Regions from separate parts of the Mesorhizobium sp. WSM4836 genome, predicted to be linked through region 2. Evidence: predicted binding sites of a transcription regulator. Region 2 holds the regulator's gene; each other region holds the start of a gene.
What was found. The regulator LexA, encoded in region 2, represses DNA repair genes until DNA is damaged. The targets are predictions, from matches to a motif close to TGTTCNNNNTGTGTTCNG.
Positions count from the first base shown of each region.

Region 1 (2,271 bases), on a different contig from region 2:
GCGCCGGCATCACCGTCAACGTCATCTGCCCCGGCTATATCGCCACCGAGATGGTCAAGGCGATAGACGAGAAGGTGCTCAACGAGCGCGTCATCCCGCAGATCCCGGTCGGCCGTCTCGGCGAGCCGGACGAGATCGCGCGCTGCGTCGTCTTCCTCGCTTCCGACGATGCCGGTTTCATCACCGGCTCGACCATCAGTGCTAATGGCGGCCAGTACATCGCCTGATGATTTATCTTTACGTTAAGACAGATACGCGCTGAACGAACGGGCCTGTAAAACGGCCCGTTTCAATTGGCAGCGTTTCCTCCGCAAGTCATCGGAGCGCTGGCCCAATCCGGCACGTAAAGGTTAACGGCATCTGCGCAACTTGTGCACAACCTGTCCCGCAGCCTGTGGATTCTCGGTGGAAAAGCTGTTCACAACACAACATGGTGTGGTGAACAAACCGAGAAACTTCGGCTATCTCTGATTCGTCGCCGATTCGTTCCGGCTTTGAGCAGAACGTTAACGGCGAGAGCTGAAAACACCCTCGAAATGATTAAAGCGCATTAGGAAACATCAATAATTTCATAATGTTGGACGACGCATATTCGCCGGCAACGATCATTCACCGGCAAAGGTTAACGGCGGTGCTGGCTTGGATGCCGCTTGCATGAATCGGGCCAGTTTCCGGGATTCAGCATGTGGTGAGACTCGCCGGCAGAAAACCCAGATGTAGCCGTGAACAAACCCTGAATCAGCGCGAGTCAGTGATTCGTCGCTGATTCGTTCCAGACTCGTTCCAACTGTTAATCGGGAACAGATTTTCTGGCTTTGAAGCGAGCAATCGGCCTGCCCTTGGCACATTCCGCTTTCGCTTCGCGCCCGAAGTCCCTATGTCTCGCCTGTCATACGCGGCCAATATGGGCGCGCTCCCGACAATGCGAGGCAGAGAGCCTTATTTCCAGGCCGATGAACATCCATCCGAAACACACTGAACCGCTGATCCTGTCGGGTCGAGACGTGACGGCCGTGCTCGGCCCGACCAACACCGGCAAGACCCATCTCGCCATCGAACGCATGGTGGCGCACGAAAGCGGCGTCATCGGCCTGCCGCTCAGGCTGCTTGCCCGCGAGGTCTATACGCGCGTCTGCGAAAAGGTCGGCGCCCATAAGGTGGCGCTCATCACCGGCGAGGAAAAGATCCAGCCGGCGGGCGCGAAATACTCGGTCTGCACCGTGGAAGCGATGCCGCGCGAGACCGACGCCGCCTTCGTTGCCATCGACGAGGTCCAGCTCGCCGGCGATCTCGAACGCGGCCACATCTTCACCGATCGCATCCTGCATCTGCGCGGCCGCCAGGAGACGCTGCTGCTGGGCGCGGCCACCATGCACGGCATCCTGCAGCGCCTGTTGCGGGGCGTGTCGGTGGTGACCCGGCCGCGCCTATCACATCTTGCCTATGCCGGCTCGAAGAAGCTGACGCGCCTGCCGCGGCGCACAGCGATCGTCGCGTTCTCGGCCGACGAGGTCTATGCCATCGCCGAGCTGATCCGCCGCCAGCAGGGCGGTGCCGCCGTCGTGCTCGGCGCGCTCAGCCCGCGCACCCGCAACGCCCAGGTGGCGCTGTTCCAGTCGGGCGACGTCGACTATCTCGTCGCCACCGACGCCATCGGCATGGGCCTCAACCTCGACCTCGACCACGTCGCCTTCGCCCAGAATCGCAAATTCGACGGCTACCAGTACCGCAACCTGACGGCGGCCGAGCTCGGCCAGATTGCCGGCCGCGCCGGCCGGCATCTGCGCGACGGCACCTTCGGGGTCACCGGCCAGGTCGATCCGCTGGATGAGGAATTGGTCAAGAAGATCGAGGCGCATGATTTCGACCCGGTGAAAGTGCTGCAGTGGCGCACAGCGCATTTCGATTTCGCCAACCTCGATGCACTGAAGCGCTCAATCGAGACCAACGCCCCGGTCGAAGGCCTGACGCGAGCACTGCCGGCAGTAGACGCGCAGGCGCTCGAGCATCTGTCGCGCGACGAGGACGTCCGGGCACTCACCACCGATGCCAGACGCGTGGCGCTGCTGTGGGAAGCCTGCGCGCTGCCCGACTACAGGAAGATCGCGCCGGCCCAGCACGCCGACTTGATCGCCTCCATCTACATGGACCTTGCCAGGCACGGCCACGTCGACGAGAACTACATGGCCGAGCAGGTGCGCCGTGCCGACACCACCGAAGGCGACATCGACACGCTGTCGCACAGGATTGCCCAGATCCGCACATGGACCT
Region 1 is NZ_JBVVQF010000037.1:29,089-31,359, reverse strand. Features, by position in the region: gene phbB (acetoacetyl-CoA reductase) at 1-227, shown strand, start outside; gene AC0L2P_RS29510 (helicase-related protein) at 954-2,271, shown strand, end outside.
Region 1: AC0L2P_RS29510 (helicase-related protein) is a predicted target of LexA. The motif match lies at 769-786, and genes of this name have one in related genera.

Region 2 (2,271 bases):
CCGCTCCGGCCGCATGGCCATGGCGGCGTGCAGCAGCTTGTAGATGTTGACCGACGTCGTGTCGCAGACCACCGTCTGGCCGGCCGCGGCACCGATCAGGCGCCCGAGCTGGTCGCCAAGTTCAAGCGGCATGTTGAACCAGCCGGCCGTGTTCCATGCGCGGATGAGATCATGCGACCATTCTTCGGTCGCGGCCTTGCGCAATTCATCGAAAGCGGCACGTGAAGCAGCTCCTAGCGAATTGCCGTCGAGATAGACCACTCCTTGCGGCAACACAAAGCGGTCGCGCATTGCCCGCAGCGGATCCGCGGCATCCATCGCCTTTATGGCCGCGAGATCGGGAATCCCTGTCATGATTTGACTGCTCCCCCAAGATCCAACGCAACGCCGGACACGCATCGACTGTTCTTCCAATACCTGGTTGCGCGCAGCAAGGCTCACCGGCGAGAAGCGCCCTGACCAGGCGGTGGAAACGAGGACTTAACCGAGGTTGGCGTTTTGAGTTCGTTTCGTTCACGGTGCATTGACCAAACCGCAGAGTCGATACGAGTTCAATTCCGTGCCCTTTGCCGACCGGCGGCCGAAGGCCAGCGTGGCCTTTCGGGAAGCCAGAAGAGCGCAAACGAAAGCAGAATCAAGGCGATGAGGCTCGCGGCGGTGAAAATGGGGTACCCCGGTAGAGGCGTCGTTTGTTTCCCGAGCCTTAACGCATTCATTAAACTTTAAACAGTTGCGGAACACAACTGGAACAGATAGTGTTTGTTCTGGGTTTGTTTTTCTGATTCTGTTGGGGGTCGTTATGCTGACACGCAAACAACACGAACTGCTTATGTTCATCCACGAAAGGTTGAAGGAAAGCGGTATCCCGCCTTCCTTCGACGAGATGAAGGAAGCGCTCGACCTGGCTTCCAAATCCGGAATCCACCGGCTGATTACGGCGCTGGAGGAGCGCGGCTTCATTCGCCGTTTGCCCAACCGGGCCCGTGCGCTGGAGGTGCTGCGCCTGCCTGACTCGATCGCCCCCGGCCTCAATGCGGCACGCAAGTTCTCGCCGAGTGTCATCCAGGGCAGTCTTGGGCAAGGCGGTCCTCGGCAAGGCAAGCCGGCCCCTTCGCGCCCTGCAGCCGGCAATGATGACGATGTCGTCGCCGCCATTTCGATCCCAGTGATGGGCCGCATCGCCGCCGGTGTGCCGATCGATGCCATCCAGCACCAGACGCATTCGATTTCGGTGCCGCCGGATATGATCATGGGCGGCGAGCATTATGCGCTCGAGGTCAAAGGTGATTCGATGATCGAGGCCGGCATTTTCGACGGCGACACGGTGATTATCCGCAATGCCGATACGGCGAGCCCCGGTGAGATCGTGGTGGCACTGGTCGACGAGGAGGAAGCGACGCTGAAGCGCTTCCGCCGCAAGGGCGCCTCGATCGCCCTGGAAGCCGCCAATCCGGCCTACGAGACGCGCATCTTCGGACCAGACAGGGTCAAGGTGCAAGGCAAGCTCGTCGGACTGATCCGCCGCTACTGAGTTCCGCCCTTGGCGCCAGCTTTGGGTTTGTCGGCCCTGCGGTATGGCGGCAGGCCCCGTGCCGCGCGTGAAAATTTTCGCTGCACGTGCCAGGGCCGGTATGATTTTTCGATCGCGAAACGGATTTCGGCGCGCGTTGCCGCTTGTGGATCGAAATAGACGGCCGCACTTCCCGCGCGCGCCAGTTGCCGTTTGGTGACGACGAGGACCAGCCGGTCGTAGTAGCAGGGATTATGGGCGGTGGCGTCGTCGATGACGATCAAGCTGGCAAAGGCGCAGGCTGGCCCTGCAGCATCGCGGTCCTTGGCTTGCGCGATGATCGCGCCGGATGGATGCCGGGCAAGGCAGAGACCGTCCGTGCAAATGAACGGCATGCCGGGCGGTAGGTCGGCCGGATCGGCAATGTCGAATTGCGGATCGTTCTTTCCAGGTGTTTCCGGCGCGACGATAGCCTCTGATGTGAGCGCGCGTTTCCAGTTGTCGATGGTGAACTCATTCGGGCCTGCCCGGTTGACCGCGAGTTCACCGCTGCCGATCGGCAGCGCGACCAGCCGTGCGTCCTCCGAGATCAATACATCGGGTACGCGGGTCTGCGTTGTCGTTAGCAAGCCGGCGAGCGCAAAAGGAAGTGCCACGAGCCGCAGCCAGGTCGTCGCCATGCTGGCAATGACGAGGGCGATCGTCACCAAAAGGACAGATCTCAGCGAAATCAGCCCGACCGCATCGATCGGCGAGCGTTC
Region 2 is NZ_JBVVQF010000004.1:166,557-168,827, forward strand. Features, by position in the region: gene kynU (kynureninase) at 1-354, opposite strand, end outside; gene lexA (transcriptional repressor LexA) at 800-1,531, shown strand; gene AC0L2P_RS06925 (ComEC/Rec2 family competence protein) at 1,525-2,271, opposite strand, start outside.

Region 3 (2,271 bases), on a different contig from region 2:
TCTCCGGGTCGGTCAGTCCGGGGATGATCGGCGCGACCATCACCGAGGCCGGAATGCCGGCGTCCGAAAGCTGCCTGATCGCCTCCAGCCGCTTGGTCGGCGTCGAAGCGCGCGGCTCCATCGTTCTGGCCAGCATCCTGTCCAACGTCGTCACCGACAATGCCACCTTGGCCAGCCCGCGTTCGGCCATGCGTGACAGAACGTCGATATCGCGTGTCACTAGCGCCGACTTGGTGACGATACCGACCGGATGCCCGCGCGCCTCCAGCACTTCGAGGATCTCGCGCATGATCCGGTATTGTTTCTCGATCGGCTGATAGGGATCGGTGTTGGTGCCGATGGCGATGGTGCGCGGCTGGTAATTATCCCTGGACAATTCCTTGTCGAGCAACCGCGCCGCTTCCGGCTTGGCAAACAGCTTCGATTCGAAATCTAGACCCGGCGACAGGCCCATGAAGCTGTGCGTCGGCCGCGCGAAACAATAAACGCAGCCATGTTCGCAGCCGCGATAGGGATTGATCGAGCGATCGAAGGAGATGTCGGGCGATTCGTTGCGCGTGATGATGGTGCGCGGCTTCTCGACCTGTACCTCGGTCTTGAACGGCGGCAGCTCCTCCAGCGAATTCCAGCCATCGTCGAACACGTGCCGGCTGACCGGCTCGAAACGGCCGGAGGGATTGATGCCCGCCGACCTGCCGCGATTGCGGTCCGGGCGGACGCGCATGCCGCTCTGCTCGATTATCGCATTCGCCATCTCGGCCCTGCCAGCGCCGAAGGCGGCAATGTCGGCACGCACGATCTGTTCCATTTTGGCCCTTTCCCAGGGACTGTCCGCCCGCTGTCGAATCGTTCTGCTCATGAATGTATTCCTATCGTATTGAGGAGAACAAAGCAAGAACTTTCTCGCGATGCGCCGCAAAAACTGGCGCTGCCCATCGCTTTCCGCTATTCGGCTAAAGATGCTCAGCGTCCTAATCGAAACCCTGAATGACGAGGAGGGCCTCGCCCGCACGCTCGCCTCGCTGATCGGTGGCGCCGTCGAGGGCGTCGTGCGCGACGTTCTCGTCTGTGACATCGGCTCGACCGATCAGACGCACCGCGTCGCCGAACATGCCGGCTGCCATTATGTCAGCGGCGGCATCGCCGCCGGCATCAGACAGGCCAAGGGCGACTGGCTGCTTTTGCTGGAACCGGGCGCGCGGCTGGGAGAGGGCTGGATCGATGAGGTCGTTGCCCATACCTCTAGGCAAACCATGGCGGCGCGGTTCTCGCCGGCACGCGGCAGCCGCGCGCCCTTCCTGTCGCGCGTTCTTGCCGGACATCGCGCTCTCGCCGAAGGCCTGGTGATCAGCAAGCGTCAGGCCGGGGCGCTGTCGAAGAATGCCCGCAGCGCCGAAGCGATCGCCCGCGGCCTGGCGACCAGAAGGCTCCACGCCGAGATCTGGGTCGCGCCGCGGAAGTGAAGCGCCCGTTTCCTTCTCCCACAAGAAGGGGAGAAGGGAAGCACTGCAATTTTGGCCGCGAACGGTTTATTGTGCATTGCACAAAATGTGGCCGGGGGTTACCATTCCCAGCGATATGGGCAATAGGGTTGGGGTGTGTGCCGGAGCGGTAACGACGACTGTCGTCGATGCTGTTCCCTCGACATTTTGAGGACCCGGATGACCCTTTCAAGCCCTGACAAGTCCGGCGCTGCAAGCCTCGAGGCGATCGCACGCAATGGCGGTACGCTGCGCCGTATCGCCGCCCGCATCCCGACCTATCTTTCCGACCTTTGCGAGAATCCGGCATGGCTGCCGATGTTCATGCTGGCGCGCACCATGCCGGCGCGGCGCCTGCACTGGCGCGGTGCGAAGCCCGTTCCGCCGGCGCGCAATGTCGGTGAAACGATGTTCGCCGGCGTCGATCGTGGCGCCGTCGTCGGCGCTCTGCGCATCGAGGGGCTCTATTCGGGCCTGATGCTGCCGGCCGTCATCCAAGAGGAGATCGCCCGCTTCGCCGAGCGCACGCCATGCTTCGGCAATTTCGACCGCCGGCTGGAATTCCTGCCCGAAAAACACGCCGATGCCGAAAAGCATTTCGGCCGCCCGCTGCTCAGCGGCCACTATTTCGAGCGGGTCCTCGACTGCAGCGCTGCGGTCGCCGTGCAGCGCGATCCGCTGCTTCTCGACATCGCGGCGCACTATCTCGGCAGTCAGGCGAAGCTGATCACCACCCGCATCTGGTGGAGTTTTCCGACCGGTGGTGTCTCGGACGCCGACAAGAACATGG
Region 3 is NZ_JBVVQF010000005.1:35,682-37,952, reverse strand. Features, by position in the region: gene AC0L2P_RS07995 (PA0069 family radical SAM protein) at 1-808, opposite strand, end outside; gene AC0L2P_RS07990 (glycosyltransferase family protein) at 960-1,463, shown strand; gene AC0L2P_RS07985 (phytanoyl-CoA dioxygenase family protein) at 1,662-2,271, shown strand, end outside.
Region 3: AC0L2P_RS07995 (PA0069 family radical SAM protein) is a predicted target of LexA. The motif match lies at 883-900, and genes of this name have one in related genera.